Linked DNA regions of Caldimonas brevitalea. The protein of the gene in region 2 interacts with the protein of the main gene of each other region in a pairwise test. Links are inferred from orthologs where the notes say so. Each region holds a gene or a part of one and is shown on either strand. Other genes may lie near its edges. The genes, in order: dnaE and dnaQ.

Region 1 (10,927 bases), 660 kb from region 2 along the record:
CGGGCCAGCGTGCGCGGGTCGACCGCCGGCGCGCGGCCGGCCTGCGGCCGGATGGTCGGGTGGTTCATGCGGATGATCTCGCGCTTGACCTTGACCAGCAGCTTGCGAAAGGGCACCTCGGCCGACCAGCTCTCCTTGGGTGCCAGGTCGGCAAAACGTGTGTCCTCGCGCAACCACGAGACGAAGTCGCGCACACCGTCGACGGGGCCGGCAAGGAACAGGTTGAGGCCTTCTTCGGCCAGCAGCACGGTGCCCTTCAAGCCCAACGCTGCCGCGCGTGAGTGGATGCTCTCGCGCAACGCCGCAGCATCCGGCAGGGTCACGAACTTATAGGCGGAAATGTTCAGAACGTCAGTCACGCCGGCGATTTTAGGGAGGTCGCCTCCTAAAATCCCGGCATGGCCTTCGTACACCTACGCACCCACACCGAGTTCTCGGTGGTGGACGGCACCTTGCGCATCGACGAGCTGGTGGCCGCTGCCGCCGCCGACCAACAAGTCGCCCTGGCAATCACCGACCTGAACAATCTGTTCGGCGCGATCAAGTTCTACAAGGAAGCGCGCGGCAAGGGGGTGAAGCCGGTGATCGGCGCCGATGTCTGGCTGGAGCCGGAGCCCGGCTCCGGCGACAAGCTGCCCAGCCGATTGCTGCTGCTGATCCAGGACAAGCAAGGCTATCTGAACCTGTGCGAGCTGCTGGCGCGGGGCTGGACGCAGAACGTCAACCGCGCCCAGGCCTGCCTCAGGTGGGAGTGGCTGGAGGCGCTGGGCGGCGGCTTGATCGCGCTGTCGGGCGGCGAGCAGGGGGCCGTGGGCCAGGCGTTGATGGCGCGTGACCCGAAACGCGCCGAAGCGCTGGCGCGGCGTCTCGCCGGCCTGTTTCCGCAACGCTTCTACATCGAACTGCAACGTTTTGGGCAGCCCGGCAACGAGGCCCATGTCCGCGCCGCAGTGCCGTTGGCCGCCGAGTTGGGGCTGCCGGTGGTGGCGACCCACCCGGTGCAGTTCCAGACCCCTGACGATTTCGACGCGCACGAAGCGCGGGTGTGCATCGCCGAAGGCGAAACGCTGACCAATCCGCGGCGCGTCAAGCGCTTCACCCGGGAGCAGTACTTCAAGCCGCAGGCCGACATGGAGGCCTTGTTCGCCGACATTCCGTCGGCGCTCGCCAACACCGTCGAGATCGCCAAGCGCTGCAGCCTGACGCTGGTGCTCGGCAAACCGCAGCTGCCCGACTTCCCGACGCCCGAGGTCGACGGCCGACGCCTGCCGATGGAGGAGTACTTCCGCTACGCCTCGCACGAGGGGCTGAAGGAGCGGATGGAGCTGCTGTTTCCCGACCCCGCCAAGCGTGAGCAGGAAATGCCGCGGTACGTGGAGCGGCTCGACTTCGAGATCAACACGATCTTGAAGATGGGCTTCCCCGGCTACTTCCTGATCGTGGCCGACTTCATCAACTGGGCCAAGAACAACGGTTGCCCGGTGGGGCCGGGCCGGGGCTCCGGCGCCGGCTCGCTGGTGGCCTATGCGCTCAAGATCACCGACCTCGACCCGCTGCGCTACAACCTGCTGTTCGAGCGCTTTTTGAACCCCGAACGGGTGTCGATGCCCGACTTCGACATCGACTTCTGCCAGGCCAACCGCGACCGCGTGATCGACTACGTGAAGGAGAAGTACGGTCGCGAGGCGGTCTCGCAGATCGCCACCTTCGGCACGATGGCGGCCAAGGCCGCCTTGCGCGACGTGGGTCGCGTGCTCGGCATGGGCTACGGCCATGTGGACGGGATCGCCAAGCTGATCCCCGCCCCGCCGGGCAAGACGGTCACGCTCAAGCGGCCGGGCGACAAGCCCGACAGCGGCATCATCTATGCGCGCAAGGAAGCGCCCGAGATCGAGGAGCGCGAGAAGAACGAAGAAGAGGTGGCCGAACTGCTGGCGCTGGCCGAGCGGGTCGAGGGTATGGTGCGCAACATCGGCATGCACGCCGGGGGCGTGCTGATCGCCCCGGGCAAGATCACCGACTTCTGCCCGCTCTACATGCAGCCGGGCAGCGACTCGGCGGTGTCGCAGTACGACAAGGACGACGTCGAATCGATCGGCCTGGTCAAGTTCGACTTCTTGGGGCTGGCGACGTTGACCATTTTGGAGACGGCGAAGGAATTCATCGTCAAGCGCCATCCGGACCAACGCGATTTCGCGTTCGAGACCATCCCGCTGGACGACCGGGCGTCGTACCAGCTGTTGTCCGAAGGCAAGACGGTGGCCGTGTTCCAGCTGGAAAGCCGCGGCATGCAGGGCATGTTGCGCGACGCCAAGCCCAGCGTGTTCGAGGACATCATCGCGCTGGTCGCCTTGTACCGCCCGGGCCCGATGGACCTGATCCCCAGCTTCTGTGCCCGCAAGCACGGCCGCGAAGAAGTGGCCTACCCGCACCCCTTGATGAAGGAAGTGCTGGAGGAGACCTACGGCATCATGGTCTACCAGGAGCAGGTGATGCAGGTCGCCCAGCGGCTGGGCGGCTATTCGCTCGGCGGCGCCGACTTGCTGCGCCGCGCGATGGGCAAGAAGAAGGCCGAAGAGATGGCCAAGCACCGGCTGATCTTCGCCGAGGGTGCGGCCAAGAACGGCATCGGTCCGGACCTCGCCAACGAGATCTTCGACTTGATGGAGAAGTTCGCCGGCTACGGCTTCAACAAGTCGCACGCCGCCGCTTATGCGCTGCTGGCCTATCACACGGCCTGGCTCAAGGTGCACTACCTGGCCGAATTCGTCGCGGCCAACATGAGCGTCGCGCTCGACGACACCGACAAGCTGAAGATCTTCTACGACGACGCGGTGCAGCTCGGCATCCGCTTCGAGCCGCCCAACGTCAACACCGGCACCTACCGCTTCGAGCCGGTGGCCGACAAGGTGGTGCGCTACGGTCTGGGTGCGGTCAAGGGCACCGGCCAAAGCGCGATCGAAGCCATCGTGCAGGCGCGCGAGGAGGGTGGGGCGTTCAAAAGCCTGTTCGACTTCTGCGCGCGCGTCGACCGCAGCCGCATCAACAAGCGCACGGTCGAGGCGCTGATCAAGGCCGGCGCGTTCGACGCAATGGAGCCGAACCGCGCGGCGCTGGTCGCGAGCATCCCGCTGGCGTTTGAATATGCCGACGCGCAGGCAGCCAATGCCGACCAGGGCGGCTTGTTCGACTTCGGCGATTCGCATGCGTCGTCAGCGCAGGAGCCCGAATTGGTCGCCGCCGCAGAGTGGAGCATCAAGGAACGGCTGGGGTTCGAGAAGATCGCCATCGGCTTCTACCTGTCGGGCCATCTGTTCGACGAATACGAGCCCGAGGTGCGCCAGTTCGCCAAGCGCAAGATCGCCGACCTGATCGACAGCCGCGAGCCGCAGCTGCTGGTGGGCATCGTCAGCGACTTGCGCGTGGTCAACGGCCAGCGGGGTCGCGTCGCGATCTTCAAGCTCGACGACAAGAGCGAGGTGATCGAGGCGGTGGCCAACGAAGAGCTGCTCGACGCCAACCGCGAGCTGTTCCGCGACGACGAACTGCTGGTGGTGCAGGGCAAGGTGCAGCCCGACCGCTTTTCGGGTGGCCTGCGGCTCAACGTGCAGCAGGTCTGGGACCTGACCAGCGCACGCTGCCGTTTCGGCAAATACCTCCGTGTCGCGGTCAACGGCACGACACCGCCGGTGGCCGAGCTGGTGCGGCAGTTTCCGCCCAAGCGCACGGCGACCGAGCACGGGGAACTGCTGCAGGGCCTGACGGTGCGGTTGCTGCTGCACCGGGCGATGGCTTACGGCGAGCTCGACCTGGGCGAGGACGCGCGTTTCTACCCCACTGACGAAGCGCTGCTGCGGTGGCGCCAGGATGCCCAGGCCGGGGTGGCGAGCGTGGTGTACGAGGAACCGGCGCCGCGGTTGTGACGGATTCGTGCTTCTCGCGCCGCTTGGCAGGGTGAGGTGTCCGATTGTGGAAACTGTTCCCTTTCCGAGCGCGCCGGGGCACTAAGATCTGGGCTTCCAGAGTCATGCAGGGCCGCCGTCACAGACCGGTGCCCTTCCCGGGAGCCTTTATGAAAGCAAGATCAGCCCTCGTCGTTCTCTTCCTGGCCGGTGCCGCCGGCGTGGCTGGAGCGACGGATGTCGGTGTGTCGGTGAGCGTCAGCCAGCCGGGCCTGTACGGCCGCATCGACATCGGCCATGCGCCGCCGCCGCCGGTGATCTACGCGCAGCCGGTGATCATCCAGCGCCCCCGGGTGGCGCCACAGCCGATCTACATGCACGTGCCCCCCGGGCATGCCAAGAACTGGGGCAAGCACTGCAGGAAGTACGACGCGTGCGGCACGCCGGTCTACTTCGTGAAAGACTACGATCGCTACCGCCAGCACCACGGTGGGCACCACCATCATCACCACCGCGATCGGGATCATGATCGCGACCACGACCGCGGTCATGGCCGCGGCGGTGATGATCACGGACGCGGCGGGCATGACCACGGCCATCACGGCCACAAACACGGTCATCACAAACACGGACATCACAAGCACGACTGAAGGGCGTAGCGCGACGCTCCACCTCTGTTGCTGCTGAAGGCCGGCCATGCACAACCACACCAACACGGGACTGGTGCTGATGGGCGGCGGTGCCCGTGCGGCGTATCAGGTCGGCGTGCTCGAAGCCATTGCCGACATCTGCCGCGACTGCGGTGCCCACGACCGCGGCAATCCTTTCCCGATCATCGCCGGCACCTCGGCGGGCGCCATCATCGGCTCCGCGCTGGCATGCAAGGCCGACAACTTCCTCGGCGCGGTGCACAACCTGCGAGAGGTGTGGTCGAACTTCCGTGCCGAACAGGTCTACCGGGCCGACTCGGTGGGCGTGATGCGCAGCGGGGCGCGCTGGTTGTCGATGCTGTCGCTCGGGTGGGTGATCGCCCGGTGGCGGCGGGCGCGGCCGCGTTCCTTGCTCGACAACACGCCGCTGGCGACACTGCTCGACGAGATGATCCCGTTCGAGCGGCTCGATGGTCTGATGGACGAGGGCCACTTGCAGGCCCTTGCCGTCACGGCCTCCAGCTACTCGTCCGGGCAACACGTCACCTTCTACCAGAGCAGCGACGACATCCTGCCGTGGACCCGTTCCCAGCGCCTCGCGGTCCGCGACCGTATCACGCGTGAGCATCTGCTCGCCTCGTCGGCCATTCCCTTCGTGTTTCCCGCGGTGCCGCTGCCGTTGGCCGGCGCGCGCGAGTTTTTTGGCGACGGCTCGATGCGTCAGGCAGCGCCGATTTCGCCTGCGGTACATCTCGGCGCGCAGCGCATCCTGGTGGTGGGGGCCGGGCGCTTGCACGAGCCGCCGGGGCGCCGCATCGTGTCGCAGGACTATCCCAACCTGGCGCAGATCGCCGGACATGCGTTGTCCAACATCTTCCTCGATGCGCTGGCGGTCGATGTGGAGCGGCTGCAACGTATCAACCACACCCTGTCGCTGATGCCGCCTGAGCTGCGCAGCCGCACGTCGCTGCGTCCGCTCGACGTGCTGGTGATCGCCCCGAGCCAGCGCCTGGACGACATCGCCGGCCGCCATGTGGCGGCATTGCCGCTGCCGATCCGCACCATGCTGCGCGCCCTGGGCGTGACCAGTGTGCCCGGCGACGCCCGCGGCGCCGCATTGGCCAGCTATCTGCTGTTCGAATCCGACTACACGCGCGAGCTGATGGCGCTGGGGCGAGACGACACGCTGGCGCGACGCGACGAAGTCATCCGCTTCTTCGGCTGGCAGGCCCGAACGGCCGACGCAGGGAGCGGCCAGATCGAGGTCCGGGCCTGAGGGCGGCGCGTCGCCGGCTTGCCTTCCCGGCACCCCACACACCACCAGCCTCGCCGCAGAGCTGTCGCGTTGGCGATCACTTGATTCTTGCTCGCGTGCCGACAAGTGCCTCCCGGCGATGATGCACAGCTGTACAAGTTGGAACGTGTGCAGCGCCTTGCAACCGAAAAGCCGTAGTTGATCTCGTTTGGAGGGACTTCGATACTCGGCCTTCCGCGAGGCTGCTCATCAAGCGTTCGCACGACCGCCGCGTTGGCATTCAGCCCGCGAGGCCCCCACCCAACTTGGCAGAGATCGTCATGCGACGCTATCGCACCCTGAACTACCGCACCCTGACATTGATCGCGAGCGCCGCCACCGGGCTGACCGCCTGTGGTGGGGGAAGCAACACGACGGACGCCGCGGGCCCCGCCAGCGCGAGCAGCGCGCAAGAGGCGGGGCGCACTGCTCAGAAAGAGGCTGAGCAGCAGCAATACATCAGCTCGCTCATCTCGTGGTGGCCCACGGAGGGCAAGGCGATCTCGGGCGACCAGCCCTTCAAAGGACTGATCCGCGATCGAGCGCTGGACTCCTACCGCCTTCATTGGGTGGTCGACAACGACTTCTCCAATGTGCAGCAACAAGAGATGCGGAATTCTTGGGACGGGGGGCCTCACAAGCAGGCCACCGTCAACATCGATCGGTGGTCATGGCGCGGCAACGGCCCCTACACGATCACCTACATCGCCTCGGAGTTGAACGGCAGCGAGATCGGCCGGCTCAGCTTCAACATCTACAAGGCGGCCAGCGCGGATGGCCCCGAGGTGAGAACTTGGTGGCCGGTGCAAGGGTCGCGCGTGTCCGGATCGCTGCCATTCAAAGGAGTGGTCGAGGGCTGGGGCCTGAATGCCTACAAGATGTACTGGGTGGTGGACAACGACTTCAGTCGCGTGCAAGAGCATGAGATGCGTGACTCGCAGACCGATGCGCCGCACAAGGAAGCGCTGGTGAATGTCGCCGACTGGAACTGGAAGGGCAGCGGTCCTTACCGCATCACCTATGTGGCCTATGCCGTTTCGAATGGAGCGGAGATCGGGCGCACCAGCTTCGACATCTATACGGGGGCTGCACCTGCACCAGCACCAGCACCTGCACCTGCACCTGCACCTGCCCCGGCTCCGGCTCCGGCTCCGGCTCCGGCTCCGGCTCCGGCTCCGGCTCCGGCTCCCGCACCCGCACCCGCACCCGCACCAACGCCTGCACCCATCTCGAAGCCCTTGTACGGCAAGCCGCTCTACGTCAACCCGGAAAACAAGGCCAAAGTGCAGGCTGACGCTTGGCGCACCACTCGGCCGGCCGACGCAGCGCAGATGGACAAGATGGCAGCGCAACCGGTGGCGCTATGGATCGGCGGTTGGTTCGCCGACGTACAGGGCGAAGCGAATCGCTACATCGAAGCGGCGACACGTGCGGGGCGGGTGGGGACGGTGGTCCTCTACAACATTCCTCTGCGCGACGCAGGCGGCTATTCCTCGGGTGGCGAGGCGGACAAGGCGGCCTATTTGAATTGGGTGCGGGCTGTGGCAGCAGGCCTTGGCAACCGCCCCGCGGTGGTGGTGGTCGAGCCCGATGCGCTGGCACAGCTGGATCAATTGACCGCAGCGCAACAGGCCGATCGCCTCGAAATGCTGCGCGAGGCCGTGCTCATTCTGCGTCAGCATCCGCAGTTGCAGGTCTATCTCGATGCGGGCAATCCCAGCTGGAAAACCGCCGAGGTCATGGCCGCACGTTTGCGCCAGGGCGGGATCGACAAGGCCAACGGCTTTGCGCTGAACGTCTCCAACTTTCACTGGACAGCGGAGAACGTCCGCTATGGCGAGAGCATTTCGAAGCTGGTCGATGGCAAGCATTTCGTCATCGATACGAGCCGCAACGGCAACGGTCCGGCCCCCAACAATGAGTGGGCCAACCCCCCAGGACGGGCGCTCGGCGAGCGGCCGACGTTGTCGGTCGCACATCCCCTGGTCGACGGTTATCTCTACATCAAGGTGCCAGGCGATTCGGATGGTCCGGCCAACGGAGGCCCGGAAGCCGGACAGTGGTTCCCTGAATACGCGCTGGAGTTGGCTCGAAACGCGAAGTGGTAGGTAGTGCCTGTGGCGGCCCCGCCGTTACGCCGGGGCGCCCTCGTGAACCTGCGGCTGGTCTCAACCCAACTCGGTACGAAGGCGCTCCGCTGAACCGGCTATGACCGGTTGGCGCCCGGAGCCGGCCGCTTCGTCTGCAGCATCAAAAAGTACGCCCCGGGACCCGGGGCGTACTCACTGCCGTGGCGGCTCAGTCGAACTGAGCGGCTCTTACGGCTTCGGTGCTGCTTTGGGGGCGGCCGGTTTCGGGGCCGCCTTGTCGTCGTTCTTGGTCTGCGGAACCGCGTCGCTGTAGGGCGCACCGTTGACGGTCAGCCCCTCTTTCGACAAGCGTGCGGCGCTTCCTTTGCCGACCCCTTGGACCCGCGAGATCAAGTCGTCCCAGTTCTTGTAGGGGCCGTTCTTGCGCTCGGTCATGATGCGCGTCGACAGCGACGCGCCGACGCCCTTGATGCTTTCGAGCTGGGCTTGATCGGCCTTGTTCGCATCGACGGCGGCGGAGGCCGCGGTGGCCAGACAGGTGAGCAGGACCAGAACAATCTTCTTCAGCATGCGTTTCCTCCCGAGGTGTTGTGTGGCGCTTGCCAGACGCTTCTGACAAGCTGCACGCAGTCTAGGACGGGGAGGTGGAAGCGTCGCCTGTCAAGCAGGTCAGCGGGAGGAATGCACAGGCTGTCAAGCACTACCGTCAGAGGCGACCCTGAAACGGCATGAAAGGCGGCGGGAGGGAGCGCATGGCGAACACGCTTCTTGTGCTCGCGCGTGCGCAGGGCCTCTGGCCCCCGGCGTCAGTAGTCTTCGATGCGCCGCGGCGGATAGCTGTCCCAGGTGTGGCAGCCCGGGCATTGCCAGAAGTAGTGCGAGGCCTCGAAGCCGCACGCGGCACAGCGGTAGCGCTGCAAGGGTTTGGCCGAATGCGCCAGCACCTGCTGCAGGTGCTGCAGCTCGGCCGGCGACAACGCCTGTCCCTGCACAGTGCTCTCGTCGAGCAGGTGCAGGGCCGAGGCCATCGAGGGGTGTTTGGACAGATGCTGCGCGATGGCGTGGCGGCGCATGCGCGGGTCGTCTTCCAGTTGCCGCAAGGCGGCCAGCAGGTCGACCGACGGGGCCCGCTCGTAGAGGGCCTTGAGGCGTTCCTTCGCCAGCTCCGGCTGCTGCAAGGCCAGCGCCGAGGCGGCATAGTCCTGGGCCACGAGTGCAAATGCCGCCGGGTTGGCGGTCATCAATTCGTGCCACATCTCCAGCGCTTCGGCGTGACGGCCCTGGCGGGCCAGGCGGTGGCCGGCCAGCACCACCGGGCGGGGCGCCTGAGGGGCCACGCGGCGTGCTTCACGCAAGGCCTCTTCGGCCGCTGCGGCATCGGCGCGCGCGTCGGCGTCGAGGGCGATCTCGCACCAGCAGTGCGCGATGCGGCTCGAGAACGATCCGGCGCCGGCCGCTTCGAGCTTGCGCGCCACGTCGATCGCCTTGCCCCAGTCGCGTGAGCGCTCGTACAAGGTCAGCAGGGCCAGCCAGGCGTCGGTGCGGAAGGCCGAGCCTTCGAGCGCCTGGTAGGCCATCTCTGCCCGGTCGAACAGACCCGCCTTGAGAAAGTCCTGGGCGAGTGCGAACTGCGCCCGCTCGCGCTCTTCGCGCGGCAGGTCGGCCCGCCCGAGCAGATGCTCGTGCACCCGGACCGCCCGCTCGTACTCACCGCGCCGGCGAAACAGATTGCCGAGCGCGAAGTGCAGGTCGGAGGTGTCGGGGTCGTGCTGGACCGCCTCGATGAAGGCATCGATGGCCTTGTCCTGCTGTTCGTTCAGCAGCAGGTTCAGCCCTTTGAAGTACGCCTTGGGCGACTCGCGTTCCGCCGAGCGCAGTTGTCGCACATCGATGCGCGACGCAAGCCAGCCGAGCGCGAAGGCCAGCGGCAGGCCGAGCAGCAGCCACTGGAAATCAAAGTCCATCGCGCGGGGGGTGCATCAGCGGCAGGGCTTCCTCGACGACCACCGGCGCCGTGGCCGCCGGCGTTTCGGCAGGCGTGGGCAGCGGGGTGCTGCGGGCGGCGCGCCGATGGCGCCACCAACTCGGCACCATCGCCAGCACGCCGAAGGCGCAGCCGAGCGCAAACGCTGCCAGCACGATGAATACCATCGGGGCGCGCGACTCGTAGCCGAAGAACCAGTGGAGGAGCGCTTCGTGCTGATTGTTCAGCGCGAAAGCGAAGAGCAGAAAGAAGATGGCGGCTCGGAAGAGCCAGAGCAGGGCTCGCATCGCAGCGATTCTAGCTGCGACCCGCGTCGCCTCGTCGAGGTGCGACACACGGCGTCAGGCCGTGCGCAGCCGTGTAGGGGCATCGTGGATGCCGGGCTCGGTGGCCGCTCAGGCGGCAGCCTTGTCTACCGATGCAGCAGATGCTGCGTCATCCGGTTCGGCTGATTCAGCCTCGGGGGCGGTGCGTGCGTCGACCGCTTCACGCAGGGCCTTGCCCGGCTTGAAGTGGGGGACGAGCTTTTCGGGAATGATCACCTGCTCGCCGGAGCGGGGGTTGCGCCCCACCCGCGGCGGGCGGCGATTGATCGAGAAACTGCCGAAGCCCCGGATCTCGATGCGGTGCCCGCGCGCGAGAGCGTCGGACATCGCATCCAGGATGGTCTTGACCGCGAACTCGGTATCGCGGTGGGTGAGCTGGCCGAAACGTTCGGCCAGCTGGTTCACGAGATCGGATCGGGTCATGAATCCTGAGCGGGATCGGGGCGTCGGATGATCAGTCGGAACGCGGGCTGGATCAGCCGTTGTTCTGCTGGTCGCTCAGCTTGGCCTTGAGCAGCGCGCCCAGGCTGGTGGTGCCGGCGTTCTCGCGGTTCTCGGCCGACAGGCGCTGCAGCGCTTCTTGCTGCTCGGCGTTGTCCTTGGCCTTGATCGACAACTGCAGGCCGCGGGTCTTGCGGTCGATGTTGATGATCAGGGCGGTGACTTCGTCGCCTTCCTTCA
Region 2 (15,869 bases):
CGAGTTCCATGCGCAAACGGCTGACCTCGTCGGCCAGCGCCGACATGCGGGCGAAGTAGTCCTGGTTGGACATGCCCGAGACGCCGAAATTGCGCAGCTTGAAGTCCTTGAGCCGGTTCTCCGCCTCGATCAGCTTGCCTTCGTATTCTTCGATCTGCTCGTCGATGAAACGGCTGGCCTCCTGCGAGTCGCGCTTCTTGCCGCCGATGCTCGCCTCGACGAACAGGTTGACGAGGTTTTCGACCACCCGGTGCGCCCGCTCGCCTTCGGTGTCGCGGTAGCTGATGGTGTAGAGGTTGCCGCCGCCGCTCGGCGTCACGCGGATCTTGGTCATCAAGGAGTTGATGACCCGCTCGCGCTGGCTGCCTTCAGGCGGCATCAGGCCGATGTCGCGGTTGTCCACCAGCTTCTCGACGTTGGGGCGCGAGACGAGCGTGCGTGCCAGCATGCGCACCTGCTGGTCGATGTCGGGCTGGAACGCCAGGCCGGCCATCAGCGGCTTGAGCACCGTCTGCGTGTCGACGTAGATCTGGGCCGTCGCCTCGTAGCGGTCTTTCACGATGAAGACGATGGCCCCGCCCAGCACGGCGGCCAGCCACGCCACACCCAGCGCGATCCAGCGGCGTTGCCAAACGTCGTACAGCACGCCGGCGGCCTGGCGGACAAACTCGTTCATAAAGTCTCGGACCTCGTTCCTGTAGGCCACCCTCTCGCGGGTGCGCCAGCGGCGGCCGGGCGGCAACGCACCCGGCGGGCATCAACGACACGGAGCCCGGCCCGCTTATGCAGCGCCAGGCCGGGCGGCACTCGCAAGGACGGCGTGCTCAGAACCAGCTTTGCGGGACGATGATGATGTCGCCCGGCTTGATGTCGGCATTGGCGGAGATGTCGCCACGTTTGAGCAGGTCCTTGAGGCGCAGGCTGAATTGCTTGCCACCTTCGGAGCCCCGCACCAGCACCGCGCCGTTGCCGTTGGCGAAATCGGTCAGGCCGCCGACCTGGATCATCACGTCGAGCACCGTCATGTTTTCCCGGTAGGGCACGGCTTGCGGCCGCGTCGCTTCACCGACGATGCGGATCTGCTCCGAGAACGTGCCCTGGAAGTTGCTGACGACCACCGTCACCACCGGCTCGCGCACGTATTTGCCGAGCGCTTTCTCGATGTCGCGTGCCAGGTCCTTGGGGTTGCGCCCCGCGGCCTTCACGTCTTCGACCAGCGGCGTCGAGATGTAGCCGTCGGGACGCACCGTGACCGAGGTCGACAGCTCGGGGTTGCGCCACACGACGATGTTGAGCGTGTCGAGCGCGCCGATCAGGTAACGATGGTCGGACGTCTGCGCCTTGGTCGGCGCAGGCGGATACGAGGCGGTGGTGCTGCAGGCGGCCAACACGGCCGCGGCGGCAAGACTGCAACCGGCACGCAACAGGCGCCCGGCGGCGCGCTTGCTCATCAAGGACATCTTGTGCTCCTCACTCCCACTATGTAGCCGGCGCAGCAGGCACCGGCCTTTTGATTGGTTCAGTGCGCGCCTTCGCGGAACAGCACCACGCTCACGGTCTCGATCAGCACCAGCAGGTCGAGGAACAGCGAGTTGTTCTTCACATAGTACAAATCGTACTGGTGCTTTTTGCGCGCGTCATCCACGGAAGCGCCGTAACGGTAGCGGATCTGGGCCCAGCCGGTCACGCCGGGTTTGACGCTGTGGCGCAGGTCATAGAACGGGATCTGCTCTTGCAGTTCCGCGACGAAGCTGGGCCGCTCGGGCCGCGGGCCCACCATGCTCATCTCGCCGCGCAGCACGCTCAGCAGCTGCGGCAGCTCGTCGATGCGGGTCTTGCGGATGAAGGCGCCCACGCGCGTGATGCGCGAGTCGTTCTGCGTGGCCCAACGCGCCACACCATCTTTCTCGGCGTCGGTGCGCATGCTGCGGAACTTCAAGCACATGAACGAACGGCCACCGAGGCCGACACGCTCCTGCCGATAGATGATGGGGCCGGGACTGTCGAGGCGAATCAGCAGCGCCGTCAGCAGCATCACCGGCGCAGTGATGACGAGCAGCAGCGACGACGTGACGACGTCGAACACACGCTTGGCCGCCCGGCGCGCCGGGCCTTGCACGAAGCCCTGGCTGTAGATCAGCCAGCTGGCCTTGAGGCTGTCGATCGGCACCTCGGCCTTGGCACGTTCGTAGAAGCCCGCCAGGTCGAGCACCGGCGTGCCGCGGATGCGGCAGGCCAGCAACTGGTCGACCGGAATGCCGCCGCCGCGCTGCTCACGCACGGCAACGATGATCTCGTCGACATCGTTCTGCCGCACCACCTCTTCGATCGACAGGCTGCGCGAGAACACTTTGTCGCCCGAGACGGCGGCCGGCCCTTCGGTCGACGTCGGGTAGAAGCCGACCACCTTGCGCTCGATCCGCCGCAAGGCACTCAGGTCTTGCGCGACGCTCTGCGCTTCGGCCCCGGTGCCGACGATCAGCACGCGCGGGGCACCGATGGCCCGCTGCATCAGGAACACCGCCACCCGCACCATCACGAGACCCACCAGCAGGTAGAGCATGACGAAGCCGGCCACATAGCCGGCAGACGGGCCGTTGGCGACCTCGCTGATCAGCAGATAGATGATGTAGGCACCGATCAGCAGGGCGAGCAAGGCGCGCCGCAGGATGGTGCCCAGACCCATCGGTGTGGACCCTTGTCGGTAGAGACCGACGAAGGAGTACAGCAGCAGCATCGCCAGTGCGAAGCCGGCGGCCAGCCAAACGATGTTGGACTGCGCCACCACTTGCACATGCTGACCCGGCACCAGGTGAATGGCCGACGCGATGAAAAGCGCGGCCAGAAAACACAACAAGCTGTCCGCAAACAGCTCGAGTAATGTCGACAAAGCGACGTGATGATGAAATACGCGGAACACCCTCATTCTGTCCTCCCCAGTTGCTCCCTCGACCGAACGACAGCGGGCGGTAAGCTCGTGAAACTCTTGAAACTCATTCTCCACATCCGTGAATTCCGCACAATCCTCTAAGTAGGTGCTGCGGCCCCCTTGAGTAAGGGGTGGTCCAGCGCGTGTCGGTGAACACTTCGTCTGGGACACGTGGAGAGCAGGTCATTGAAGGGTGACCTACGGGCCGGGGAGCAGGCCCTCACGATGCGACCGGCGTTGCGTTACCTCGAGGTTACATTGAGGCGCGATGCGGCTTGGGCGTCGTGTGAGCGTGATTATGGCAAAGCTGCCAGCTCTTAGGCCGCTCGTGAACCCTGAGGTAGGTCATGCGACTGCAGGCGCGACGAGCACCCGCTGGTGGTGTCCGTCGCGTCCCTCGCATCAGGCTCGCAACATACCCTCGACGTTGCGCGCTCACCACTCCACCGTCTTCACCCACGTCAGATCACCGATACGCCGCAAGGGCACGACGAAGGTTTCGCGCTTTTCCTGCGGTGTGTTCTCACGCGTGACGACGCTCAACGAGACCGTGATGACCGGCCGCTGCCGCGTCGTCTCGTCGAAGTGGTAGCCGGCTTCTCCGAAGTTGCCCCAGTAGTTGACGTACAGGTGGTAGCGACCCTTGCGTGGCGCCGACAGCGAAAACATCTCGGGACCGGCGCCGTCGACGCTGTCGACGTCCAGCCCGCCGCCGCCTTGCAACACAGGCGCCGCCCAGAACGCATGCTGGCCATCGGGCGTCACCACATGCATGTCGATCTCGGCCTGTGGGTCGTCCCAGCTGGCAATGACGCGCAGCGCCGCCTTGGGGCCGTTGCCGCGCGTTTCGTAGAACTGCAGGCGCTTGGCCACACCGCCGTCCGGCCGGCGCACCTCGATCGAGTTGGAGCCGGGGCCGAAGGCGTAGGGCCGCACGAAGCGGCCGTCATCCCCGGCATACAACGGCATCGGATTGCCGTTGACGACGAGTTGGTGGGGCGAGCGCCGGTCGCGTCCTTGCGCTGTGGCGAGTCGGCCCTGGATCAAGGTCCGGTGCTTCTGGGCGCCACGGTCGATGAGGTTGTGCGGATAAGCCACCGCTGGGCGCTCGTCGTCTTCCAGCAGGCCGGCCGCGTGCCAGCCGCCGCGCGGGCCCTGCAGGTCCACCTCGGCAGCGACGGCACCTGTGACGCTGGCGAGCCAACAGGCGGCGACCAGCGCACCGGCTTTACAGGACGCTGAAGCTCGCCACATGTTGAAGGTCTCCGGTGGAGCGCAGGGGCACGCGGAACACGCGCTGGGTTTCGGACGCGGTGCCTTCGCCGCTGATCACGGCCACCTGGGCCATCGTGGTCGACCGGCCGCCCTCGCCCCCGCCGTAGTAATTGACATAGACGTGCCAGGTGCCGCGCTCGGGACGCGTGGCGGCAAAGATCTCGGGCCCGTAGCCGGTGGTCACGTCGACGTCGAGGGCGCCACCGCCGTCGATGACACGTTGGGCGTAGTAGGCATGGGCACCGCGCGGCGTGATGACGTGCAGGTCGACATCCGTGCCGGGCGTGTCCCAGCTGAGCAGCACGCGCAAGCGCGGCCGGGCGCCGGTGCCGGCGTCGATGAACTGGGTCCGTTTGACACCGTGCGGGCCGCGCACTTCGACACTGTTGGAGCCGCCGCTGAAGGCATAGGGCCGCTGGAAGCCACCGGCCTCATCGGTTTCGAGTGGCATCGCGACACCGTTGACGACCAAGGTGGCCGGGGCGGCCTTCGCGTGGCCGTCGATGTGTCCCTTGATCTGGGCCAGTGCCGAGGTGTCGGCCCGCGTCGCGACACGCGACGCCGGGTAGTGCACCTCTTGCAGAAACGCTGCGGACGGGTCGCCGCCGGTGCGCCAACCGCCGCGGGGCAGCTCGAGTGTGACCGACTGCTGGGCCGGTGCCGCAGCCGGACCGAGTGCCATGGCCAGCGCCATCGCAGGAATGAACATGTACTTCATGAAGCGCCTTCGTCGTCGAGGCCGAGCAGCCGGCGTGCGAGCCGCTCGATGAAAGATTCATCGGCGCTGCGCGGATGGCCGGAGAACGCGAGGTGCAGATATTCGTGCGTCAGCGTCAGGCGTTCCTCCAGCGACTGCACACCGCTCACGTACAGCCGGCCGGCAGCGCGCAGCGCGTGCGGGCGGCCCCCGGCCAGCCGGCACACCCGCACCTGCGCCGGCGGCGCGTAGCCCGGTTCACCGGCCAACATGCGCTGCCACACGGCGCGCCGGGTGGTCAGCCAATGTTCGGCCAGCGGCAATGCTTCGCAGCTGCTGCCCGCCGCACCGGCGCGTGCCGTCAACGCGGCCTGTGGATAGGCATGACGCAGCAGCTCGTCGAAGCGCTCGCCGGCTTCGGCAGCCCGCACACTGTCGGCCCACGACATGACGTTGGGCGCCGCCTGGCTGCTGTGGTAGCGGCCCTCCGCGCCTTTGAGCACCAGGCCGGCGGTGTAGGTCGCGGCCGCACGCGCGCCGCGGCTCGGCGGCCTCGGCGCGACCCGCTGCAAGGCGCTGCTGTCGGCAATCGCCAGGCAGCCCGCGTCCGGCCGCCCGCGCGCCAGCACGTAGGTGCGCGCAGCGACGGCCAGGGCCTGGGCGGCGGCCGCCGGTTCGGCACGGCCCTCGCGCTCGACGACACGCGCGACATAGTCCTCGAGTGTCAGCCGGCCTTCGAGCCGCACCCGCCCGTCGTCGCCGCGCGACCAGCGCAAGTCACGACGGCTTTCGATCGAGAGCCGTTGTCCGTTGGCGAACTGCACCCGGTAGTGCCCCGCCGGCAGCACACCCTGCTGCGACGGCTCGGGATGCAGCCGTGCGATCGGGTAGCGGCTGAAGTAGTCGACCCGGACACAGGTGGCATCGCTTGCGTCAGTGGCGACCTGCCCCAAGGACGGCGCCGCTCGCAGCCCCTCGCCGTCGAGATGCTGCAACACGCGCGCCGCCCAGGTCGGCAGCACTTGGGCACTGGTACCGCGAGCCGCCATCCAGATCGGCGTGCCCTCGCCCGTCCAACCCGACGCGCCGGCCCAGCGCTGGCCTTGGCCGCCGGCCTCCTCGCGGGCCATGGTGAAGGTCTTGACGCGCAAGCGGCTGCCAACCTGCCCCAACACGGCGCGCCCCGGGCCCTGCAGCCAATAGCCCAGCAGGTCGTCTTGCGCCTGCTGTCGCACCGGTGCGGGCCACTGGCCCAACCACGACAACCAGTCGCGCAGCGGGACACGCTGATGCTCATCCAGATGCCGGCCTTGTTGCAGGGCGGCCATCGAGGGGGGCAAGGCGCCCAAAGCACCGCCCGGCGGCAGCCGGTCCCACTGCACCCGCGTGGCGTCGAAGTACAGGCCGCACGAGCGCCAGAGGGCTGTGCCGCGGCCGATCTGCTGGCCAGGGTTGCAGCAATACACCTCGTCGGGTCTGCCGCCCTGGCAGCGGTACTCCGGCTCGCGCGCGGCGCCCTCGGCCAGACGTGCATACGACACCAGCTTCCACAGGCTGCCCAACGCCACGCCCGACGTGGGCCCGAGATCTTCCACACGCGTGGTGCTGGCGCTGCCATCGGCGCGCAGCGTGACCGCCTGCACTTCACCGGCGGCGTCCAGCCACGCGAGCTGCAGTTCGCCCGGCCCGGGTTCGCGGGCGTGAGCGGCGCTCAGCAGCGCGCCGGCCAGCAGCGCTGCCGTGGCCACACGCCACACGCCGGCGAACGGCGCGTGGTCAGTTCGAACATGGTTGCGCCTCATCGCCGCACCCCATCTGCCCTCACCGCACCTGCCAGGCGTAACCACCGCCTTCGGCCGCCTCGACGGCCTGCGCGCGCGGCTGGTACACCCGCCACAGCCGCGCCGCGGGAAGCTGGAACCTGCCCTGCTGTGCAAACCGCACCAGGTGGCGGAACACGCGGCTTTCGCCGGCCGGCAGGCTGTCGACCGGCAAGCTGTAGCCGAGCGAGGTGGCCTCGGCGATCGCGCGGTCCAAGGCGGCCGGTTCGGCGCCGCCGGACTTCAGCCGAATACCCCAGGTGCTGGGCTCGAGGCTTGCGCCGGGTGGCAGCGCGAGCTCGGCCAGCGCGAACGACAGCGTCTGCTTCGAGACCACGGTCACTTCGTCGAGGTACAACTCGCGGCTCGACAGGGCGTCGCCCGGCTTCACCAGCACCGGCTCGAAAGAGGCTCCCTGCGGTTGCAGGCGATAGAGCCGGCGCTGCAGTTGCGCCGGCAGCGTGTTGCGCGGTGAGGTGACGCGGCCCTGCAGTCGTACCGACAGCATCAGCGGTTGCGCCGTCGGCTGGGCCCACTCGACGGCGGTGGGCAGCTCGCGTCCTGCGGGCACCCACTCGCTCTGGCCGCTGGCCGATGCACGCGCCGTCCAGCCCGCCTTGGGCGCGTCGGCCGGTGCTTCGGCGCGCAAGCTCAGCCCGCTGGTGTGGGACAGCACGATCAAGGCCAGGGTTCGGTCGAGGCCGGCATCGGCCTGGCTCGCGCGGGCCAGGGCGGCAGCGAGGGCGTCGCCTTGTGCGGGGCGCCGCCCGGACCACACCAGCAGCGCCTGCGACAGCATCGCCTCGGAGGTCTCGAGCCGCGCATAGGCCGCTTCGAGCCCGGCCGACACCGCGGGGGGCAGTTCCTTGCGGTGCGCTCGGGCCAGTTGCGCTGTGACCACCAAGGCGAGATCGCGCCCGGCCGTGGCGTCGGTGAACCAGTGGCCGCCGGCCACACGGCGAGGCGGTGCGACGGTCGGCGATGAAGCCGCGCTCGCAGCAGTCGGTGCAGCTGACGCCTCGCTCTCGCCCTGCGCCAGTTCGGCCAGCAGGCCTTCGGTCATGGTCGCCGTCGGCAGGCCCATGCGGTGCATCAGCCACAGCGCCCAGGCCCGCTGCGCGAGTGGCTCCTGCCCTCCCTTCTCGCTGTAGATGTCGAGCAGACGCTCCCAGTGCGCCGCCGGCAGCTCCATGCCGAGCGCGCGGGTCGCGAGGTGGTCGGCGTGGTAGGCATAGGCGCTCCAGAACGCGCTGTCGGCGCTACTGCCCTGCCCCCACCAGCCGAACACCGCATTCGGGCCCGCCAGCGCGGCCAGCCGCAGCCGCGCGGCATACAAACGCTGGCGCAGCGGCGAGTGTGGCGGCACGTCGGCCGACAGGCTTTGCAGCGCCAGCGCCAAGGGCACGATGCGGCTGGCGGTGTGTTCGACACCGTCATGCGGCTGCTCGATCAGGCCGTCGGCCACGTGGGTCCACGCCGCCACGCCAGTGGGCAGCACGCGCAGGCGTACGCCGGTGGCGTCGGCCGGCAGGGCCAGCGGGGTCGACGTGCTGCCTGCGGGCACCGGCACCATCAGCTCCTGCTCGCCGCGCCACTCGCGCGGGACCACCGACAGCCGGGTGGTCAGCGTGTCGACTCGCTCGCTGCCGTGGTGCACATCGAGCGTGACCTCGGTCGAGGCCTTGAGGGGCGGCAGGTCGAGTGCGACGAAGGTTGCGCCGGGGGCGGCATCGAGCTCGCGCACCAGCGGTGCCGCGCCGGGCATGCCGAGGCTGAGTTTGAGGGCGCGGCGTTCGCGGGTCTGGTTGAACACGGCCACCGTGGCCTGCGGACGGTCGCCCTCGCGCGCCCAAGTCGGTGCCGTCCACTTCGCGAAGTACGGCTGGTCGGACAGGAAGAAGGCGCGCCGTTCGCCCACCAGGCCGTCGGCGTCACCGAGGCCGTAGCCCTTGGCGGTGATGCGCCAGCGGGTGAGCGCGTCCGGCACCTTGAAGCGCACCTGGGCACGCCCGTTGGCGTCGGTGCGCACGGTCGGCTCGAAGTAGGCGGTGTCGCGTTCGTCACGTCGCGGCCGCTCGAGCAGTTTGACGCCGCGCTCGTGGCGCTGGCCGGCGATCGACGCGGCGGTCCGGGCGTCGTAGGCCTCGTCGAACGAGATGAACGACAGGCTGGACTGCGTGCGCACGTTGTTGCGCCGCAGGTGGTAGAAGAACTCCTGCAGGCTGGGCGCCAGCTCGGGCTGCAGCGCATACACCATCTCGTCGACGGCGCCGATGCTCAGCACCGCCGCCGCGGGCTTGCCGGCGGCGTCGCGCGTGGTGATCTCGAGCACCACCGTCTCGCCCGGTCGGTAGCTCTCGCGGTCGGTGCGCAGCGTCACCTGCAGCGCCGGCTGCTCGACCACCACGCCGGCATTCTGGAAGCCGTATTCATGGCCGTGCACATAGGCCACCGAGAAGCTGATGTTGGGCGCATGGTCGGCCTTCACCTGCAGCGTGGCCTCCCATTGACGCTCGTTGAGCCGGCGCACGTTCGCCACGCCTTGTGGCGCCAGCAAACGGCCATAGTGCTCGACACGGTCCCGCTCGAGCGTCACGAGGGCATCTTCGACCGGCACCGGGAAGGTGATCAGCGCGCGCGCCGTGTCGCCGGGCCGGTAGCGCGGCTTGTCGAGCACGATCTCGATCGCGCCTTGCGGCGGCTTCAGCTCGCCGCCGGACACCCAGAACGGTGCGGCGCCGAGCAGACGCTGTTGCTCGTCACGCAGCTCGACGGTGTAGGAGCCGGGCCGTTCCAGCTTCAACGTCAGTTGCTGCGCGTCGGGCGCCAGCGTGCCTTGCGTGCGGGTCTGGCTTTCCTGGTGGATGGCCAGCCAGGCGGTCGGCTTGCTCGGCTGGGCGGCGCCGTCGTCGTCGGGCTTCAGGCTCCAGGTCACCGTCTCGGCGGGGGCTGCGTAGCGCCGCTGCGGTTGCAGCGTCCAGGCGCTGGCCGCCCGCTCGATCAGGATCTCGCGCGTCGCCTTGACACGCTGCGCGGCGCCGTCGCTCGCGAGCACGCTGAGCACCAAGCGACTGGGCTCCTTGGCGGGCGGCAACTCGAACGCCGCCACGCCGTCGGCATCGGTGTGCAGCTCTTTGTCGTTGGCGATCTGCAGGGGGAACAAGCCACCGTAGAGCAGATCGCATTCGACCATCGTCAACACCTGCGCGCGCGCGCTCAAACGCAAACTGGCCTTGGCGACGGGCTTGCCGTCGGGATAGGCCAGCCGGATGCGGCCGCTGATCTTCTCGCCGGTCTTGAAGCTGGCCTGGGCCGGCTCCACCAGCACCTCGAAGTGCGGCTTGACGTAGGGCGCGACACGGAAGGCGGCGCTGTAGCTGTCCTCGCCGCGGGTCAGCACGATCTCGTAGCCGCCGGCCGGCGCATTGGCGGGCAGCCGCAAGCGGGCGGCGGCACCGTCTTGCGGGTGGTAGGCCAGGCGCTCACGGTGCACCAGGGCACCGGTCGCATCCATCACCTGCAGCTCGACCGGAGCCGCCGGCAAGGCCGTGGAGCGCGTGGCCGAGGTGAACTCGCGGCCGTAGAGGCGGATGTTCACCTCGTCGCCCGGGCGGTAGAGCGGCCGGTCGGTGTAGGCGTAGAGCTTGGCGTTGTAGATCTCGCTGTCGTAGTAGAAGTTTTCGGTGACGAACACACCGCCTTGCGCATCGACGCCGAAGGCGTAGCTGGTCTGCGGCACCGCATGGTCGAGCGCCAGCACGCCGTGCGCGTCGGTACGGCCGGAGCCGAGCACACCTGCCAGGTCGGTCCAGACCACCTCGGCCTGCGCCGGCCGGCCATCGGCCCGCTGTGCGGTCCAGATCAGGAACTGGCGGCCCGAGGTCTTGGTGACGGCCACCGTGTCGGACACGAACAGCAGCGTCACGGCGCGGTGGCGGCCCACCGCGGCTTCGACGACGTACAGCCCGGGCTGCTGACGGCCGAGCGGGATGTAGACGTTGCCTTCCTCGGGCGGGCGGAACTCGCTCGACGAGCCGCTGAGCTTGAGATCGGACGGCGGTGCGATCGGCTTTGCGGCCGCCACCGGGTAGCGCATGCGCTGCACCTCGGCGAGACCTGGCAGGGAGCGGTAGGCGCTGGTGTAGGTGTAGGCCGTGGGCTTGCCGATGTCGGGCGAGGTCTTGAGCTGCGGCGCCTGCTCGGTGACCTTGACGCGCAACTCACCCTTGAAGAGGTTCTGCCAGATCTGCCGGGCGCGCAACCACCAGCGGTCCCACAGATAGCTCAGCGTGTTCGCCAGGCCTTCGGGCCGCGCAGCGGCCTTCAGATCGATGCGGTGCAGGTTGCGCTGCTGGCGCAAAAACTCGAGGGGCCGCTCGACCCGGTAGAGCGCGATGTCGGCGCCGCCGGCGTGTTCGACCTCGGCGAGTTGTTCGCCCGTCACCTCCAGCCGCACGCGGGCTTCGTCGCTGCTCGCGAAGCTGGTGTCGGTCAGCAGGAAAAACGGCACGCCGCGCGGCGGCATGTAGCCCGTGTCTTCGTCGTCGGCGAGGGCGGCGCCCGTCGCCAGCAGGCTGCACAGGGCGGCAAGCAGCAGAGCCAACAGCGCCGTGTCGTAGCGCAGCGCCGGGCGCGTCGAGCGGCGGGAGATAGCGTAGATGGAGATCATGCGAGTCGACACTCAGTGCGACAGAAAACCGAAGCGGAACAATCCCGCGAAATTGCGGTTGTGCTCGAGCGGACGCCAGCGTGTATCGGGCATCGCCAACAACTGCTCCCAGCGCAGCCGGCGCAGGCCGTTGTCGCCGGGCTGCGGTTCGGCGCCGGTGTGGTAGGCGATGTGCCGGCCGGTCCACACCATCAGGTGCTGGTCGTCGCCCTGGTCGAAGAACAACAGGTCGCCCGGGAGCGCGGTGGTGCGCTGGCGACCGACATGGCGGGTGTTGTGCTGCACGATGGCGATCGCCGGGGCATACGCCCCAGCGTCGCCCTCGGGCAGTTGCCAGGCTCGCGCCCAGCCGCGTTGGTCGTCGGCCAGGTTCAACTCGGGCGGTCGGGGACGCTGCCGGTTCCAGCCCATGGCCTGCAGCCAGGTGGACGTGTGCGGGCGCATGGCCTCGGCCACCGCGAAACGGACCAGTCCCGCGCAATCGCGGTGCACCCAGCGCGGCGATGGGCGCGACACCTGGTTGTCGACCAGTGCGACGAACCAGCGCCGGAACGCCATCGACTGCTCGGCATCGAGCGGGCGCAGCGTGGAGCGGCTGGCGGCATAGGCCGGGCGCGTCAGCAGCGCCGTGGCGCAGCTGCCGGCCATCGTGAGCAGCGCACGGCGGCGCGAGCCATCGGCCAGCGTCATGGCGTCGCCTTCGCCGCTGGCTGAGGGCCCGCAGCACGCGCCGCCGCGGCTTCGCGATGGACGGCGAGGGGCACCCACTGGGTTCGGTCGGCGGGTTGCACGGCGATCGGCAGGCCGACCTGCAGCGTGCCGAGCCGCGCCACGGCCTGCAGCCGGGGTGTCAGCAGCTCGCGCGCGACGCGGTTGAAGGTGGGCGCTGCAGCCGCTTTCAGGGTGCGCCAGCTCTCGGTCTCGAGCACACCGGCCAGACGGGCGCCGTCGGCGAACAGCACCGGGACGGCGCCATCGACCGGCGTGTCGGACAGGGCCGGGTAGGTCTTGGCGGCCACCGCGAGCGTGTGCTCGACCGCGCGCAGGTCGGTCGACGCGACCAGCAAGGAGCCCAGGCGCGCGACCGCGACGACGTTGGCCCGTTGCCCACCTTGCGAGACGGCGCCGTGTTCATGCGCCACGCGGCGCGTCCACAGGCGTGCGCCGTTGGGCTGCTTCAAGGTTTGGGTGCGCACGGCGCTGGCGGATTCGCTGTCTGCCGCCGCGCGCTTGTTCTCGTCGTCCTCGTCGGCCGCGGCTTGTTTGGCAGGGTCCGCAGTGGCCTGCTGCAGCACGCGTGCGAGTGTCTCGTCGTGGCGCGTCTCCGCCCCTTCTCGCAAGCGCAGCGCCAGCATCGGCGCGAACAAGCCGCCTTGCGGGCCCCAGCACAAGCCGGCCACCGGCAGCAGGTCGGCCGCCAGTGCGCTGCCCGCCTTGCCGCCGAGCATTTCGAGCATCGGCTCGGCGCGCGACACGTCGATCGGGAGGCTGGCGCACAGCGCACTCGACCTCGGCAGCGTACGCCACAGTTGTGCCGCACCACGACCCCACTGCTCGAGCGCCGCACCCGTGGCCTGCGCGGCGAGCGACCACTGGCCGCGGGCATCGAGGTCGAGGCGCACAGCTTTCAGATCGGGGAAGAAGTGCTGGTAGCCGAAGGACAGGAAGGAAGTCTTCGCCGCGATCTGCTGTGCCACGTCACCGCGCGCGCCGAGATCGAAGTCGCGCGCGAACGGCGAGACGGCGCCCGGCTCGGTGGCGATCGCGTCGGCCAACACCCCGGCGGCGCGCCGCGACAGCCCGCCGTCCGCCTCGAGCAACAACCCGGGATCGGAGGCCACCAGCGTGCGCCCGCCTTGCGAGACGAACAGCCAGGTGGTGCGTGCGTTGAGCTTGACGGCGTAGACCGTGCTCTTGGCCCCGAAGCCGGAGCCGAGTTCGCCGGCCACACTCAACTGCTTGTCGGGCAAGCCGACCTTGGCCAGTTGCAGCACGGCCTCGGCGGCGAGGTTGTGCTCGAGCAGCAACACGAAATGACTCGGCCGGCCTTTGCCGTCCCGCCACAGCGCAAGCTCGGCCGGCGCGTCGAGCACGGCAGCGATCAAACGATCGCTCCAGCTGAGTTGGTGGTCATAGGCCAGCCGTTTGAGGGTGCCGAGCAACGACAGCCGGGTCGGGTGGTCTTCGTAGTAGTGCACGAAGTCCTCGGTGAGGACGTCGCGCAGCAGCGGCGCGGCCACCAGGTCCTTCGACAACGCGCCCAGCCGGGCCGAGCGCACCAGCAGGTCGGGTTGGCCGAGGTCGACGTCGAGCGCGTTGTAGCGGCCGGCGAACCGGCCCCGGGTGAGCGCCGCCGCTGCGAGCGCGACCACCACGACGCCCACGGCCAAGCCCGCGAGCCAACGCGTTTTGCGATTCACGAGATTCCCTCTTCCGACCGTTCTGGCTTGATGTTGTGTGTCGCCCGCTGTGCGCAGGCTGGCGCGCAGCATACCTGCTCGGCGTGGGCAGCGCCCTCCCCTTTGTGGAGGATGCGACCGTTCAAATTAGGGAGTCGGTGGCCGACGCCCGGCACCTGGTCCGGCAGGGCGCGCGGGGTCGGATCGGCGCAAGCCGGAGCAAGAGATAAGAGGTCGCAAGAAACGACGAAACCCTCGCAAGGAGGGTTTCGTCATTCTTCTTTTTTGGTGGGCGGTGCAGGGTTCGAACCTGCGACCCCTGCCGTGTGAAGGCAGTGCTCTACCGCTGAGCTAACCGCCCGAATCGGGTGTCGATCGGGCTTCGGCCACTGCGACCTTCGGTGTGAAGGGCGCTGCAATCGAGAAGCCGCGATTATGACACAAGATTCCGCCAGAGTGTTTTGCCGCTCGAAGATTTGTCGAGCTCGGCCAACACCGATTCATGCGAACCCACCTCCGCTTCAGTGGCGAGCAATACCGGCAACTGGAACTGGCTCAGGTCGACACGCTCGATCACCAGGTCGCCGCTGCCGCCCTCGTCGTCTTCGATGACCAGCGACTCCTGGCCGCGCGTCATCTGGATGTAGACCTCGGCCAACAGCCCCGCGTCGAGCAAGGCGCCGTGCAGCGTGCGGTTGGAGTTGTCGACTTCCAGCCGCTTGCACAACGCGTCCAGCGAGTTGGACTTGCCGGGGAACATCTCGCGCGCCATCAACAGGCTGTCGGTCACCGAGCCGACATGCTCGATGAACTTGGGGCGGCCCAGGCGGCGCAGCTCGGCATCGAGGAAGCCGATGTCGAAACTGGCGTTGTGGATGATGATCTCGGCGCCGGCCAGGTACTCGAGCAGTTCGTCGGCCACCGCGCTGAACAAGGGCTTGTCGGCGAGGAACTCGTCGGTCAGGCCGTGCACCTTGACCGCGTCTTCATGGCTGGACCGCTCAGGGTTCAGGTAGAAGTGCTTGTTCTGGCCGGTCAGGCGCCGGTTGACCATCTCCACACAGCCGATCTCGATGATGCGGTCGCCCGCCTCGGGGCTCAGGCCGGTGGTTTCGGTGTCGAGGAAGATCTGTCGGGTCATGCCACGATTATCGTGAAGCGCTCGGTCCTTGCCGCGCGCTCAGTGGTTCTCTTTGGCGTGGTTGATCGAGTACTTGGGAATCTCGATCGTCACGTTGCGCTGCGCCAGGATGGCTTGGCACGACAAACGCGATTGCGGCTCGAGGCCCCAGGCGCGGTCGAGCATGTCCTCCTCGCCCTCTTCGGGTTCGTTGAGCGAGTCGTAGCCCTCTCGCACCACCACATGGCAGGTGGTGCAGGCGCAGCTCATTTCGCAGGCGTGCTCGATCTTGATGTCGTGGTCGAGCAAGGCCTCGCAGATCGAGGTACCAATGGGCGCCTCGATCTCGGCGCCCTGCGGGGCGTATTCGGGGTGGGGCAGGATCTTGATGATGGGCATGGCGGACTCGGGCCTCTGATACGGGCCGGTTCAGACCTCTTCGACGCTACGGCCGGACAAAGCCTGCCGGATGCTGCGGTTCATGCGTTCGGCCGCAAACGCTTCGGTGCCCTTGGCCAGGCGTTCGATCGCTGCCTCGATCACCGTGTGGTCGTCTTGCTGCATGACCGCGGCGAGTTCTTCGAGCAGTTGGTCGATGCGGTGGTGCTCGGGCGGTGACAGCAGGTCGGCGTCGCGTTCCAGCGCCACCTTGGTGGCGAGCAGCAGGCGCTCGGCTTCCACGCGTGCTTCGCGCAAGGCGCGCAGCTTCATGTCGCTTTCGGCGGTGCTGAAGCCCTCTTGCAGCATGCGGGCAATCTCGTCGTCGCTCAGGCCGTAGCTCGGCTTGACGGTGACCGCCGCTTCGACGCCGGAGCTTTCCTCGCGTGCCGACACGTTCAACAGGCCATCGGCGTCGACCTGGAAGGTGACGCGGATGCGGGCCGCGCCGGCCGCCATCGGCGGGATGCCGCGCAATTCGAAGCGTGCCAGCGAGCGGCAATCGCTGACCAGCTCGCGCTC

What was found.
Region 1: the proteins of dnaQ (region 2) and dnaE interact in binary tests that used the Escherichia coli proteins (3 or more experiments, as listed by UniProt). The link is inferred for Caldimonas brevitalea from one-to-one orthologs.

The regions. Positions count from the first base shown.
Region 1 is NZ_CP011371.1:4,458,367-4,469,293, reverse strand. Bases 1-4,123 are described here. They hold dnaE (DNA polymerase III subunit alpha), read left to right. Parts: upstream 1-398; coding sequence 399-3,923; downstream 3,924-4,123. Other genes in these bases: AAW51_RS31235 (hypothetical protein), read right to left, coding at 4,085-4,123; AAW51_RS18650 (sulfurtransferase), read right to left, coding at 1-359. In the rest of the region: more of AAW51_RS31235, read right to left, coding at 4,124-4,537; AAW51_RS18635 (patatin-like phospholipase family protein), read left to right, coding at 4,599-5,828; AAW51_RS29355 (glycoside hydrolase family 6 protein), read left to right, coding at 6,128-7,954; AAW51_RS18625 (ComEA family DNA-binding protein), read right to left, coding at 8,165-8,506; lipopolysaccharide assembly protein LapB, read right to left, coding at 8,743-9,900; AAW51_RS18615 (LapA family protein), read right to left, coding at 9,890-10,207; AAW51_RS18610 (integration host factor subunit beta), read right to left, coding at 10,316-10,669; rpsA (30S ribosomal protein S1), read right to left, coding at 10,722-10,927. UniProt on the Escherichia coli protein: DNA polymerase III is a complex, multichain enzyme responsible for most of the replicative synthesis in bacteria. This DNA polymerase also exhibits 3' to 5' exonuclease activity. The alpha chain is the DNA polymerase catalytic subunit.
Region 2 is NZ_CP011371.1:3,794,303-3,810,171, forward strand. The notes cover bases 13,077-15,869. They hold dnaQ (DNA polymerase III subunit epsilon), read right to left. Parts: upstream 14,931-15,869; coding sequence 14,223-14,930; downstream 13,077-14,222. Other genes in these bases: AAW51_RS16090 (DUF2138 family protein), read right to left, coding at 13,077-13,810; fdx (ISC system 2Fe-2S type ferredoxin), read right to left, coding at 14,970-15,308; hscA (Fe-S protein assembly chaperone HscA), read right to left, coding at 15,339-15,869. Also shown: AAW51_RS16050 (XrtA system polysaccharide chain length determinant), read right to left, coding at 1-676; AAW51_RS16055 (XrtA/PEP-CTERM system exopolysaccharide export protein), read right to left, coding at 825-1,460; AAW51_RS16060 (TIGR03013 family XrtA/PEP-CTERM system glycosyltransferase), read right to left, coding at 1,520-2,890; AAW51_RS16065 (YfaP family protein), read right to left, coding at 3,365-4,183; AAW51_RS16070 (YfaP family protein), read right to left, coding at 4,158-4,922; AAW51_RS16075 (YfaQ family protein), read right to left, coding at 4,919-6,703; AAW51_RS16080 (MG2 domain-containing protein), read right to left, coding at 6,723-11,390; AAW51_RS16085 (DUF1175 family protein), read right to left, coding at 11,403-12,080; more of AAW51_RS16090, read right to left, coding at 12,077-13,076. UniProt on the Escherichia coli protein: DNA polymerase III is a complex, multichain enzyme responsible for most of the replicative synthesis in bacteria. The epsilon subunit contain the editing function and is a proofreading 3'-5' exonuclease.